Regions from separate parts of the Planococcus donghaensis genome, predicted to be linked through region 2. Evidence: riboswitches for the same ligand, from Rfam matches in the RefSeq annotation. Region 2 holds a riboswitch; the other holds the start of a gene.
The links. Region 2 has a riboswitch for FMN ahead of BCM40_RS10025 (ECF transporter S component). Riboswitches for the same ligand answer to the same signal wherever they lie in the genome.
Positions count from the first base shown of each region.

Region 1 (7,473 bases), 880 kb from region 2:
TTGTAACGTAGTAAGCGGCAATACATCAGAACCTGGAATGGGTGACGCGCCGATTACCCCAGCTGAAACACCTGCACCAATAATCCAACGATTAGCCGCTGAGGATTTTTCTTTTATGCTTTTGGCGAAGAGCAGGTCTTTACCCTTCTTTTCGAGCAAAAAAAGAATTTCCTTCTTTAAAGTGTCGAGATTTTCTTCTGTTTTTGAAGAAATCGGAATAACTTTGTATTTATTGACAGTATGGTTTTTTATAAACTTTACAATAGACGGTATATCTTCCGCAGCATCGATTTTGTTTAAGACGATTAAAATATCTTTGTTATGTTTTTCAATTTCATTGAACTTTTCTTTTTCACTCTCAGAAAACACTGTCCCTGCAGCGTTGAGAAAAAACAAGACAACATCCGATTTTTGAACAAATTCCAAAGTTTTTTTAGGATTTTCATCGTTCGGGTCATTTAAACCAGGTGTATCCATAAATTTGATGTTTTCTAATCCTCTAATATTATAAGGGTCTACGCTGACCGTTTCTCCTGGCATTGGATTTGTGCTAGCAATGTCTTCTCCAATGATTTTATTGACGGTCGTAGATTTCCCAGCATTTACTTCACCGATTAAAGAAATCAACAGTTCCTGCTCAAGAGAATCGTTTACTTTTTTCATTTCTCTTTCAAACATCTTATCCATCGCTTGCATAACTTCTTTTTCGAATTCCTTTACCATGACTCCAGTTCTCCCCTCGTGCATACTTACTCATTCTTCACTTTAACAGCTTTTCTTGAATTCCGGGTATTTACTCCGTATAAACTTTCAATAACGTATCCGCATAGTTCATCAACGTTTCCGTATCTTTAATGTGTTTTTTAGCTGCGCTATTTTTATTGCGTTTCTCCATAGTCTTCAAATCGTATAGAACATCTGGCAATTTAGCTCCTGGTGCTTTATAAAATTGTTCAGACTGGATATAAGAACCACCTGGCATATAATAGCGCATCCCTAGTAAATTCTTTTTATACTGAAATAAGTTATGCCCCATCATTGGATAGTCGTGATCGATTCCGAGTAACGCGAGTACTGTTGGCATAATATCCGTTTGACCACCAAGGCGAGTCATTTCGGTTTCTTCAAAAAGATTTCCTCCAGTAAATAACAGTGGAATCGTAAATTGATCTTTTAATGAATACTCATGCCCTAAAAACTCTCCTAATAATTGACGATCTTCCTCGGTCACTAAACTGCCGTGCATACCAGAATGGTCTCCTAAAATAACGATTAACGATTCATCGTAAAGCTCTCGATCTTTTAGTATTTGAATAAACGAACCGATTTGTTCGTCTGCGTAACGAACCGACTGCAAATAATTGCCGATATACATGTCCTCATATTCAGAAGGAAGATCTAAATATTGCATAGTGTCAGGCATTTCAAATGGTGTATGACTAGTAACTGTAACAATATTGGCATAAATTCGCTCATAGGTTTCGAGCTGTCGCGGTAATTCCCCTGCTACAAAGTCAAACAACACCTCATCTGCTGGTCCAAAGCCAACTTCTTTAACGTTTGGTATGTCTTCACTCGAAAAAACCTCTTCGTATCCAAGCACTGGATACAGCACATCACGGTTCCAGAATGTCACTTCATCAGCGTGATACGTTGCCGATCCATAACCTTTTCCCTTTAACGCTCTTGCTAACGAAGGTGCTTCTTTTCCGGACAAGCTATTTGATGTCGGAATCATTCCTTGTGGATAAAGCCCTGTGTTGACCATCCACTCCGCATCAGAAGTTGTCCCAGCTCCTACTTGTTGAAATACATTTGAAAAATAAGCACTTTCACTCAATAGCTGATTAAGGTTCGGCGTGATTTTCTGTCCATTTACTGACTTGTCTATAACAAATTCTTGTAAAGACTCAACTTGAATGATAAATAAATGGCGTCCTTCAGCAACTCCGAAACTATCATGTTCACGAACTTCGACAAATTTATTGCCTTTTAGTTCTTCTAGTTCTCGATCAGACAACTTAATCGAAGAAGCATGGGCGCTCTCTGTCGACCGGTTATACAATTGAGCTACTTGAGACTGCAAATATCCATGTTCCTTCGCAAAATAAGAAACATCAATGATCGACTGCTGCAGGGAATAGGTCACCGTAACAGCACAAATCGCTGCCATGCTAACTGCCACATGTTTCAAAGCATCTAGCTTTACTGGTTTTTTCCATCGACGTGCCAAAAGGAAAAGCACTAAAGCATCGAGGAAAAACAAGAAATCCCATGGATTTGAGAGCATCGTAATGGTGCCACCAACAGAGCTCGATTGTGTCAATTGCTGCAAATCATAATAAGAAGGAATGGTCGAATAGTAACGCATATATAATGTGATTGTAAAAAAAATAAGGGAAACCAGCAAGTTAAAAATCCAAACGGCTCGCCACATCTTTTTATGAGCAACTAATAAAACGATCGATAGCAACAAAGCCCACATTGGGAACTCAATTAAAATAATGTGCCAAATTGATTTCTCATTAAAAATAAGCACACGAAAAGCACTTACTTTCATCAATAACAAAAGGTAAATAAGGATATATGGCATAAAATTTGTTTTTTTCACTCAGAGCACCTCTTTTCTACAGACGAAAAATCTAGTTGAATGTTGCATATATTCAATTTAAAAGGGAATAAGAATCTATAGTGTGATTTAGAACTACACACCTCATCAGCAGGCAAGCTAGTTATCTTTTTTTATCCATGAGCCTGACTAACTAAAAGGAGCGATTCGATGCAACCAGTAAAAGCACTTTTCATCAACACTTCATTAAAAAGTTCAAAAGAACCTTCCCATACGGAAGAGTTTATCAAAGATGTTCAAGTTCACTATAATCAATTAGGTGTAGAATCTGAAGTTGTGCGTTTGGCCGATTATGCTATAGCCTATGGTGTACAACCAGATATGGGCGAAGGGGACGAATGGCCGCAAGTTTTTGAAAAAGTAATGGCTGCAGATATTGTAATTATCGGTACGCCTTTATGGCTTGGAGAAAAAAGTTCGTTAGCGACACAAACGATTGAGCGTCTTTACGCGAGCAGTAGTGTAACTAATGACAAGGGCCAATCCATCTTCTACAATAAAGTTGGCGGTGTAGCGATTACCGGCAACGAAGATGGTGCTAAACACGCAGCCGCTTCTGTTCTTTACGCACTTTCTCATATCGGATTTGTCGTTCCTCCAAATGTCGACGCTTACTGGGTGGGCGAAGCAGGTCCTGGTCCGTCTTATATGGATACTGAAAAAGATAATGAGTTTACTAAAAAAGCGATTAGACGACTTGCTTATAATACGTATCATTTTGCAGGTATGCTTAAAAATAACCCGATTCCAAGTGAAGGAAATACACTTGAATAGTATTCATTTAACAAACTGACAGCCGTTGTGCTGTCAGTTTTTCTATGTAATTATTGCCATAACCGCACTACCGATGTTTGCCCCTTAGTTATTTCTACTTTAAACACGTCTGGGTTGGTCAATTTCCCCCATGCTGAAAAGTCATATTGAGAATCGATACTTTTTAACAGTAACCCTAGCAAGTTTCCATGAGTTACCGCAGCGGTACCATCTTTCATGTCCTGTAATGCTGCTATTGCACGAGTTGTTGCTTCTCCACCCGATTCGCCTCCAACAAATTTCAATTCCGCATCTTCGAATGACGCTTCCAACTTTTCTATCCAATCTGGTAAATCTTCCGAGCTTAATATGCGTTCAGCTAAGCGCTCATCAATGATGATTGGCAAATCCATTTGTTTAGCCGTTGGTTCAATAGATTGTATCGCTCGCATAAACGGACTCGAAACAACATACTCAACTTTCTGTTGTTTTAAAAACTCCGCCAAATCCTCTGCCTGTTTTTTGCCAACCTCTGTAAGTTCGGCTTCGGGCGCTTGTCCAGTCGCTTGACAATGCCTAATTAGATAAATTGTTTTGTCCATTATTTCTCCACCTTATTTCAATTGATATGTCTCGAGCAAACTGCCTTTTAGTAGTTCCCGCTATATCACACATTCCCCCAATTTATACTTTTTAACCTCAAAAAAACTCCCGAGCATAAGCTCAGGAGTAATAAATTATAATTTTTTCATCAAGTTTGCCATTTCAATAGCACCGGCTGCCGATTCCCAACCTTTGTTGCCTGCTTTTGTTCCTGCACGTTCGATTGCTTGTTCAATCGAGTCTGTTGTCAATACACCAAAGATTACTGGAATATCTGCATGGTCACTAGCTCTTGACACACCTTTAGCAACTTCACTGCAAACATAATCAAAATGAGGAGTTGCACCTCTGATGACTGTCCCTAAAGTAACGATAGCATCATAGTTTCCACTCATTGCCATCTTTTTCGCAACAAGGGGAATTTCAAAAGCACCTGGTACCCAAGCAATTGAAACATCGTCTGCTCCAACGCCGTGACGTTTTAACGCATCTTCTGCCCCACTTAATAATTTACTTGTAATAAACTCATTAAAACGTCCTACTACAATTCCGATTCGTAAACCTTCACCATTTAAATAGCCTTCAAAATGTACAGTCATCTATTCCATCTCCTCTAGTAGATTAATAAGTGGTCATATTTTGTTGTTTTTGTTGGTATGTCACTAAATCTTTAATCGTCAAAATACCTAAACCAAGTCGGTCTGCTACATGCAACAAGTCGTTAACACGCGCCATTGTGCCATCAGCATTCATAATTTCACATATAACCCCTGCCGGAGGCGATCCTGCAAGTTTTGCTAAATCCACTGCTGCTTCAGTATGTCCTGTCCGTTCTAAAACGCCGCCATCTTTTGCAATTAAAGGGAAAATATGTCCTGGCCGTTTAAAATCTGTAGCTTTTGCATCTGGCTTTACTAAGCTCGTAATCGTATGAGAACGTTCAAAAGCACTGATTCCTGTCGTCGTATCTTTATGATCCACACTGATTGTAAAAGCTGTACCATATTCGTCTGTATTGTGATCCGTCATAAGACCAATCTGTAAGTGTTGAGCGATTGATTTTGCGATAGGTACACAGATCAAGCCTCTTCCTTCAGTTGCCATCAAATTGACGATTTCAGGAGAAGCGAATTCTGCTAAAGCAACAAAATCACCTTCATTTTCTCGATCTTCATCATCAATTACTATGATGGCTTTACCATTCTTTAAATCTTCGATGGCTTTTTCTACCGTGTAAAACATTTGTGTCGCGCCTCCTTTTAAAATCCGTTTTCTGCTAACCAGCTTCTGCTAATTTTCGGCTCTGCTGTTTGAATTCGCTCGGTATACTTCGCTAGTAGATCGCATTCGATATTGACCTTTTCTCCTATGCCTTTTTCTCCTAATAACGAATCTTCTTGCGTTGTCGGAATAAGAGAAATGGTCACAGTATTATGGGCAAGTGCAAAAATAGTCAAAGAAGTACCATCTACTGCGATTGACCCTTTTAGCATCATGTACTTCATTAGATGAGGCTCGAGTTCGATTGTTTTGGTAATTGCATTCGCTTCTTTTTTCACTGAGCGGATCACACCAACGCCATCAATATGTCCACTAACAAAATGACCACCGAAACGTCCGTTAGCAGGCATCGCACGTTCAAGATTTACCCTGGAACCTGTTTTCAATTCCTTCATCGTTGAAGATTTGACTGTTTCCGGAATCACATCAACGGTGAAGGTACTAGAAGTGAATGTCGATACAGTTAAACAAACGCCGTTAATGGAAATACTGTCTCCACGCTTAACGTCTTCTAAAATTAGCGCACAGGAAATGGTTAGCTCCATTGCTTGTGGCTTAGAGCGAACTGAAGCAACATGGCCAAGTTCTTCAACAATACCAGTAAACATTTAGGCACACTCCTCCATTCTGTTCGCTATAGCGTATTCAATTGTGGGCTTACGAGTTTTCGGGTGCTTTCCACCATGGGGCGTATGGGTGGTGAGGAAAGAGTTTTGCAGAAGAGTTTGAAACCATAACACAATGTGCCCTGCTTCTTTATCAAGTTGACCAGTTGGATGGCAATTTTTCGTACCTTGAAGAGGCTCGTTTTCCATAGAGGAACTGAGCAGGGTTAAAAACCGTTGATTTGTATTTCCAGAGACTACTCCCTGATAAAGGTGGTTGGTCATACAAATTCCTCCTTTCAATTTCTACACATTGAAAAGAAGAGGCACATAACGAAGCCGATCTCTACATTCTTCTCCCATCCAGACTGTAACTGTCGGTGCCGGAATTTCACCAGCTCCACCGGTTGAACGCTTCAAACATAGTGGCCTATGCTTGTCCTCGTTCAAACGGGTCACGGACTTGCAGTTTCCTGCTCACCGCCGGTAAGGAATTTCACCTTGCCCCGAAGAATTAGATTCGTAGTTTCGTCCTTTTAATAGTAGCATAGAAAGAAACTGAACCCTATCAATCAAACTGATTATTTTAAATTAAGAAGCGTTATTTCTAAATTTGCTTTTCTTATTCTAAAGGAGGAACTGATATGTCCCACCATCAACAAGTAAAAGGCATAAACGTAGATGCTGAAACCCGTTGTATTCACTACCACTCATCGATTGATCGTATTGCCATTAAGTTTTTCTGTTGCCAAGAATACTTTCCTTGTTTTGAATGCCATGAGGCGGTAGGTTGTGGAAAGCATGACGTTTGGCCAACCGACCGCTTTCAAGAAAAAGCGATTTTATGCGGTACTTGTGGACATGAATTAACCATTGCCGAGTATTTAACCTGTGACTCTACTTGTCCGGGTTGCTCTTCACTCTTCAATCCGGGTTGTAGTTTACATACACACCTGTATTTCAAATAAATAAAAAACCAAGTAAAAGCAACACTGCTCTCACTTGGTTTTTTTAGTAGATAAAGACATCACGAATTGTTCACCTTTCGAACGCATAATTCGTCTACCGGTATCTATAAATCCAGCTTTTTGGTATAGCCGTTGGGCCGGTATGTTGCGCGCGTTGACTCCTAAGACCACTTCATCGAAATTCGGAAATTCCTCTTCCATAAATTCCGGCAGTGCATAAATAGACCCCGTTGCAATGCCTCTTCCTTGAAATTTCGGGTTAACCGAAAATCCCCTAAGCAATAAAGCCCTAGGATTGTCCGAGTATTTCTTCCGGTCTTCTGATTCATCCAACTCAAAAAAACCAGCATCTTCCCCACGCGCTTTAATGATAATAAAATGTTTTGATGGATTACTAGCATCTTTTTCAACGATTTCTTTAGGTAAGCGTGTAAATTCTAGCTGATGTGTTGGTAAGTCGTAATCGATAGATCGCTTTGAAGAGTAGCGATGCAATGTAACTTCCCTTTTTTTAATCACTCGAGGCGGCCCCCTTGTTTTCATTTGCTATCTAGAAAATCGATCTTTATTCTTTTTTCAATGTCACTACGACAACTTCCGGACGATTGAAAATTCGGAGAGGAAACGTACTGTT
Region 1 covers NZ_CP016543.2:2,868,535-2,876,007, forward strand. Annotated here, with positions in the region: gene BCM40_RS14095 (YcjF family protein) at 1-723, opposite strand, end outside; gene BCM40_RS14100 (LTA synthase family protein) at 794-2,611, opposite strand; gene BCM40_RS14105 (flavodoxin family protein) at 2,780-3,403, shown strand; gene BCM40_RS14110 (histidine phosphatase family protein) at 3,454-3,984, opposite strand; gene ribH (6,7-dimethyl-8-ribityllumazine synthase) at 4,120-4,584, opposite strand; partial or broken gene ribB (3,4-dihydroxy-2-butanone-4-phosphate synthase) at 4,619-5,227, opposite strand; gene ribE (riboflavin synthase) at 5,245-5,874, opposite strand; gene BCM40_RS14130 (hypothetical protein) at 5,875-6,156, opposite strand; FMN riboswitch at 6,219-6,389, opposite strand; gene BCM40_RS16350 (CHY zinc finger protein) at 6,516-6,839, shown strand; gene BCM40_RS14135 (GNAT family N-acetyltransferase) at 6,870-7,358, opposite strand; gene BCM40_RS14140 (metallophosphoesterase) at 7,405-7,473, opposite strand, start outside.
Region 1: another riboswitch for FMN. It lies ahead of BCM40_RS14130 (hypothetical protein); the one in region 2 lies ahead of BCM40_RS10025 (ECF transporter S component).

Region 2 (7,473 bases):
GAATAGAATATGGAATAGTGTTGTCGGGAAGCTATGGATTACGATCCTGCTTCTCGTTTCCTTTGTCCTTTTTATTGTGACCGTTCTGCTTTTGGAATTTCTAGGGAACTATCACAGTCAAACTGTGGAAGAAGCGCTTAATAGCGAAGCAAATATGATTGCGAATATTTTTAACGAGCATGAAGAAGTAGTAAATTCATTAGAAATTATTGGTGATATTATTGGTGCTGAGACAAATGCAGTTATCGCTGAAGAACCATATGAAAGTAGCTATTATATTCATGATGGATTAAATGGTGCAAAAACTCGAGAAGAAATATTAAATGAACCAGTGTTTCAGAAAGTGTTTGAATCAGACGAAACTGTGATGAAAGAAATGCTCTTGCCTTCATTAACAGATCAAAATCGTCTCGAATCCTATATTGTTTTGGCCAGCCCATTAAAGACAGGTGAAGAAGAGCACGGTGTTGTTTTTATTTATCAATCATTGGAAGTAATGGACCGCACGGCGGAACGAACGACCAATATTGTTTTCTTGTCCGCATTTATCGCATTGTTATTAACAACATTTTTTGCCTTCTTTTTATCTTCGCGAATCACATCTCCTTTACGGAAAATGCGTGAAGGTGCATTTGAATTAGCAAAAGGCAATTTTGATACGAAAGTTAAAGCAACTTCTAGTGATGAGATTGGTCAATTAGCTTCTGCATTTAACCAAATGGGTCGCCAATTAAAGCATCATGTAGAAGTAATCAACCAAGAGAAAGAGCAATTATCAAGCATCTTGACGTCAATGGCAGATGCAGTTATCACGTTCAATCAGGATAAAACCATCTTATTAAGTAATCCGCCAGCTGAAAAATTATTAAAGCAGTGGACAATTAAAAGTGGTTCGGCCGAAACGCAATCTTTGCCTGCTGAAATGCTTCATATGCTCGATCATGTTATTGGGTTGCAAGAAGAGATTGAAGAAGAATTGGAAATCGAAGGGGCTTATTACGCGATTAATTTTAGTCCATTGTATAGTGGGGAATCGATCCGTGGGGCTGTCGCCGTATTGCATAATATGACGGAGCAGCATCGTTTGGAGAAGCTTCGAGAAGATTTTATCGCTAATGTATCACACGAGTTACGAACTCCTATTGCTATGCTTCAAGGTTATAGTGAAGCAATTTTAGATGATGTCGGTGCAACTGAAGAAGAGCGTCGTGAAATGACGAAAATTATTTATGAAGAATCACAACGAATGGGCCGTTTAGTTACCGATTTATTAAATCTCGCACGTCTCGAATCAGGGCATATGCGACTTTATAAAGAAATTGTGCAATTAAATAGCTCTATTGAACGGATGACACTTAAGTTTTCTCAAATTGCGAAAGAAAATGGAGTTCAATTGTCTTTCGAAACGACTGTCGATGATTGGACAGCAACGGAAATTGATGAAGATCGCATTGAACAAGTAATGACGAACTTAATCGATAATGCGATTCGTCATACGCCTAAAGAAGGGCATGTGGTCGTTCGTGTCGAACAACAAAAAGAATACGCGAAGATTTCGATTAATGATAACGGTGTCGGCATATCAAAAGAAGATTTGGAATTTGTTTTTGAACGGTTTTATAAGGCGAATAAGGCAAGAACACTTGGAAAAGGTGGAACAGGTCTTGGTTTAGCGATAGCAAGCAACATTATCCAAGCTCACGAAGGTGAAATTTATGCAGAAAGTACTGTTGGACAAGGTACTTCTTTTGTTTTCTTATTGCCATTAAAAGACATGTAACCTTTTAGTTTTAAAGACGACTAATCTAAAGGACGGAGGGAGTATATTGAAGGACTCCGTTTTCCACCGGCTGTACGATGCATATCACCAAGATGTTTTTCAATTTTTAATTTATCTGGTGAAAAACAGGCACCTAGCAGAAGATTTGATGCAAGAAGTTTATATTCGTGCTTTTCGCGCTTATGATCGATTTGAAGGCAGAAGCTCTGAGAAAACGTGGCTTTTTTCAATTGCGAAAAATGTGGCCATTGATCATTTCCGGAAAGCAGCAGTTCGCTCAAAACATTCGATGGAATATTTTGATTGGGAAACACAGCAGTTAGTTTCATCAGAAAAACTTCCAGAAGAAGTTTCGTTGTTAAACGAAGATAAAATATTTTTATACAAGGCATTAGACAGCTGTACAGGAGATCAAAAAATGGTCGTAATTATGCGTTTTTTTCAGGACTTGTCAATTGCGGAAACCGCAGAAGTACTAGCGTGGACTGAAGGGAAAGTGAAGACTACCCAGCACCGTGCCATTAAAGCTTTGCGTGAAAAATTAATAGCTAGGGAAGGGGGAGATGAAAATGCCGAATAACAAATGGACCGATGAATCTATCGAAGATTTGTTGAAGGACTTCCCCGCGATAAAGGATAACCGGCCAAAAGAAAAAGTCTATAATCAATTGGTTCAAAAAGAGCCGGTTCAAAAGCGTCCAAATAGATGGCTGCCGCTTCTTGTCGCGGCATTGGCGTTTATCGCTGTCGGCCTATTGGTCTCCTCTATTATCAATCAAAATGGCAATGATTCTGCTCAAAACAGCGAAAGCTCTGCTGATAACTCGAACGATGGAGCAGAGATGAAGACTCAAGAAGGTTTAGAAGAGCAAGAAGGATTACCTGCAGCTGAAGAATCTGGAGCTGAAAATGCAGATTCATATTCAACAGCTCAAGTAGACGGAACATTTCGGACTGCGGTTTACGAAGAGATGATTGGCGATCAAACTTTAATGACGATAGGCATGACCGAAAATGCCTTCGTTATTCCGGTATCTTTTCTGATCCCAAATGAAGAAATTACAAAAACTTTTGAAGGTTCTATTCCGACGTCTTTAGAATTGTATCAAGAATATGCAGATGACTTAGATGAAGTCGCATTAGGTTTTGATAATTATCACCCGTACGTTGGAACTTTAGAGGAAATGGCTACAGGTATACGTCATGTGCTACCGCAAGATCATCAATATGATTTGGCCTCAGCCAGTATTGGGGTATACATGAATACCATCAAAGAGACGTTTAATGATGTAGCAGAAATTGATGTTACAAATGAAGATGGTTCTCCTGCGGAGTTTTCTCAAGTAGGACCGTTAGAAAAAATTGTTCCGGAAGTAGAGAATCTCGCATATTATGCTTATCAAACGACTCAAGGTGAAATTTACCTTGCACCCGGCTATGACATGCCGTTTGATTCAGCGGAAAAAGCTATTATGGCACTTGCTGTAAATCCGAACGATATCTATCAACCTACAATTCCGCAAGATTGGGAATTCCAAGTATCGGAAACCGATAAACTTGTTCAAATTGAATTTACGAACAATGTCGACCTAGAATCAGTAGACAAAATAGAGGCAGTTCGTATGCTTGAAAGTTTTGTTTTGACAGCTGATGCTTTTGGTAAAGAAGTAGTAGTGAAAGGAATGCGGCAAGAGAATTGGAACGGTTTTAATTTTAGTGAGCCTATACCAATTCCAGTAGCACCTAATTTGTTACCTTGGCCATTACCCTAAACAAAAGAAAGGTTGTAAACAAATTTGTTTACAACCTTTCTTTTTTATACTAATATTAGGGCATAACAAAATATCGATTCATCTTCGGGGCAGGGTGCAATTCCCTACCGGCGGTAATTGAACTCTGTTCATAAGCCCGCGAGCCGTAAAACGCAGGATTTGGTGAGATTCCAAAGCCGACAGTATAGTCTGGATGGGAGAAGGTGAAGGTGCGGACGTTTGTCGTTTACATGTAGACGGAACGCTTTTAAGTGTGCCTTTTCTCCCTTAAGTATTTATTACTTAAGGGTTTTTATATGTAAATGCGGAGTCTAAACCTTTCTTCTGGTGAATCACGACAAGGAGAGAGGAATATGAAGAACAAAAAGTTACAAACAATGATCGCGATTGGGATGTTAAGCAGTATTTCTTTTATATTGATGCTTTTTAACTTTCCACTACCTGCACTTCCTGCTTTTTTGAAAGTAGATTTTAGTGATGTACCTGCTTTAATCGCCGCTGTTACAATGGGGCCAGTTGCAGGGATTTTAGTAGCTTTCTTTAAAAACGTGTTAGATTGGTTGTTTGCAGGTAGTCCAACAGGAGTTCCAGTTGGCCATATGGCAAATTTCGTAACAAGCTTGTTATTTATTTTGCCAGTTTATTTTATCTATCAAAAAGTGGCAACTAAAAAAGGTATGGCTTTTGGATTAACGATCGGAACATTGTCGATGGCAATCGGTATGAGTATTTTAAATTATTTTGTTTTCCTACCGATGTACACCTATTTCCTTAACATGCCACCAACAACTGGTGACGCATTATTCGGAATGATTGTTTTAGGAATACTCCCTTTTAACATAATCAAAGGTGTTCTTTTAACCGCAGTAGTCTTGCTTATGTTCAGTAGCATGCACACATGGATCGAAAAACAAAGAACCTACTATTTATCATAAATGATATAGAAAAGCGTAACTAGCCGTGTAGATTCGACGGGCATAAAACGCTCTGGCGAAGCGGCGTGTTTATAGCCGCACAGCCAGAGTGAGTTATGACCCTAGAATCTGGCTAGTGGAGTCTAGACAAAGAAAAGCGTAAGTGCCTGGTCAGCTCTGACAGCCATAAGGAGACCCAGCAGTGTGGCGTTCTTTGCCACTCTGTTGGGTTAACTTATGTCCCGAAGAGCTAGGCACTGGAGTCTAGACAAAGAAAAGCGTAACTAGCCGTGTAGATTCGACGGGCATAAAACGCTCTGGCGAAGCGGCGTGTTTATAGCCGCACAGCCAGAGTGAGTTATGACCCTAGAATCTGGCTGGTGGAGTCTAGACAAAGAAAAGCGTAAGTTGCCTGGTCAGCTCTGACAGGCATACATAAAAAGAAGGCGTTTTGGGATTTCCCAAAACGCCTTCTTTTTTTAATCAGTCTTCGTATTTTAAAGGATCGCCTTCGAAAGATGTATCTGCGACTTTGATTGAGTCTGTTGGACAGCCTTCAAATGCATCTTCCATGTCTTCTTCGAGTTCATCTGGAACTTGTTCTGTTCCCATGTTATTATCTAAAATAACAAACGCGATTCCTTCGTCATCGTAATCGTAAATGTCGGGTGCAGCAGCACCACAAGCACCACAAGCGATGCAAGTATCCTTGTCAACAATGGTATACTTAGCCATATAGTTTTCCACTCCTTTATCTCCGAACAAGTTCAGTTATACTATCGTATTTATTCTAAAGGTGTTTGAGTAGTTTTTCAACCTAAAACCGCTAGGGGGTACAAGCTTGTTATTTAGTGAACTCATTTTGGCCATTATGAAGCCCGTTAATCGGCAGCGGACCATCTCTTCCCCTTATCATTTAATAAAAGGAAAGAAGTCCGGACAAACGATACAGGATATTGGCTATTTTGGCCTTTATCCTTATTTTGGCGTATTGCCTAAACTGGATAAGAAAGCCTATGACCATGTGGTTCAGAGCTTATTTTCGCAAGGGTATTTACGAGCTAATGAACAGGTAATCGAACTTACTGAAAAAGCGTTAAATGCAAATGTTGCCGACTCCCCCTTGAATGGCTGGAAATACCGTGGCAATGAAAATCTCTTTTTCAATCGATTGTCACTAATTGTTCAAACTTTATCCCATGTGAGTCAATCCGTAAAAACTTTTGACCCGATTGTTAATAACGAAGATATACAAATATGGGTCAAAAACTATTTACAGCAGATTCACTTTCGTGATCTAGCAATAGTCCAGGCATTTAAAAAAGAACTCATCACTACTTTAACCGATTCGAATATTTCTGAAACACATAAATTGATCATTACGGAACGCTTAACAGGCTTTGGTTTGAGTGGTTTAACGTGGCAACAAATGGCGACGTCTAAGAAACTAACTGTGTTAGACGTACAATTGATGATGGCAGAAGCCCTACATGGCTGGATGGCAGAAATAGAAAAATCTAAATCCCCGTTACTTCTGGGCTTGATGGAAGGCGTTATCCAGCAGTCTTCGTTAACAGCAACTGCACAACGTACTGAAAAACTATTTGAAAGAGGTTTTTCTTTAGAACAAATTGCTTCATTACGTCAGTTGAAAACCAGTACGATTGAAGATCATGTGGTTGAGCTTGCCATGAATGACCCGTATTTTAATTTTCAATCATTTATGAGTCAAGAACTGTATAAAGCAATCATTAGCGAAAGTCGACGCCAGCAGTCGAAAAGGTTGCGAGACATTAAAGAGCATTTACCCGATGCGAGCTATTTTCAAATACGCCTTGCGTTATCGATTAAGGAGGAAAATCAATGAATTTGGAGGAGTTACTATATTCAACTTACGGTTTTTCTTCTTTTCGACCAGGGCAAAAAGAAATTATTGAACAAGTAATAGCTGGGGAAGACGTAATTGCGTTATTGCCAACTGGCATGGGAAAATCCATTTGTTATCAATTGCCAGCGAAAATTTTGCCGGATAGTGTCTTGATTGTTTCGCCTTTACTTTCCTTAATGCAAGACCAAGTAGCGCAACTAAAAAAAATGGGCGAAAAGTCAGTTGTGGCCATTAACTCTTTTTTAAAACCAGAAGACAAAGACCGAATTATGACCAACCTTAGCTCTTATAAATTTATATTTATATCTCCGGAAATGTTAGTTCAGTCGTTTATTAAAAAAAAATTACGAGAAATACGAGTTTCTTTATTAGTAGCTGACGAAGCACATTGTATTTCTCAATGGGGATTCGATTTTAGGCCAGATTATTTACGGATCTCTGAAATATTGCCAATTTTAAAATTTCCACAAGTTTTGGCATTAACCGCCACTGCTACTGACAAAGTTACTGAAGAAATAAAAGAGTATTTAGCACTTATCAAACCTTATGTGTATAGCCATCCGATGGACAGAAAAAATATTGTCTACGATATTAAAAAATTTGAAGATAGTGGTGAAAAGCTCGAGTTTTTAAAAACATTTATTCAGAAGTTTAAAGGTCCTGGAATTATTTATGCCGGAACTAGAAAAAAGTCCCAAGAGTTATCTATGCTTTTAACAGAACAAGGCATTTCATCTGCGTATTACCATGGAGGCATGGAACATCAGGATCGAGTTTTCATTCAACAGCAATTTCAAAATGGGGAAGTCGAGTGGATTTGTTCAACCAATGCTTTTGGTATGGGTGTCCACATTCCGAATATTCGACAAGTTATCCATTTTCAAGTGCCAACTTCCATTGAAGGGTATGTACAGGAAGTGGGAAGAGCGGGAAGAGATGGTCTTCCTGCTTTAGCCACGCTTCTTTATGCCCGAGGAGATGAAGCCTTGCTTGAAAGTTTAGTGATGGATGATTTACCCACCCAACATGAAATAGAAGCAGTATTTAATAATGGACCATCAGCAACACATTTAATCGATCAAGGAATTGTAAGAGAAACAGCGTTTCGTGTCATCGCTT
Region 2 covers NZ_CP016543.2:1,985,797-1,993,269, reverse strand. Annotated here, with positions in the region: gene BCM40_RS10040 (ATP-binding protein) at 1-1,780, shown strand, start outside; gene BCM40_RS10045 (response regulator transcription factor) at 1-6, shown strand, start outside; gene BCM40_RS10035 (RNA polymerase sigma factor SigX) at 1,827-2,360, shown strand; gene BCM40_RS10030 (hypothetical protein) at 2,350-3,552, shown strand; FMN riboswitch at 3,629-3,761, shown strand; gene BCM40_RS10025 (ECF transporter S component) at 3,906-4,487, shown strand; gene BCM40_RS10020 (ferredoxin) at 4,950-5,201, opposite strand; gene BCM40_RS10015 (YpbB family protein) at 5,308-6,333, shown strand; gene BCM40_RS10010 (RecQ family ATP-dependent DNA helicase) at 6,330-7,473, shown strand, end outside.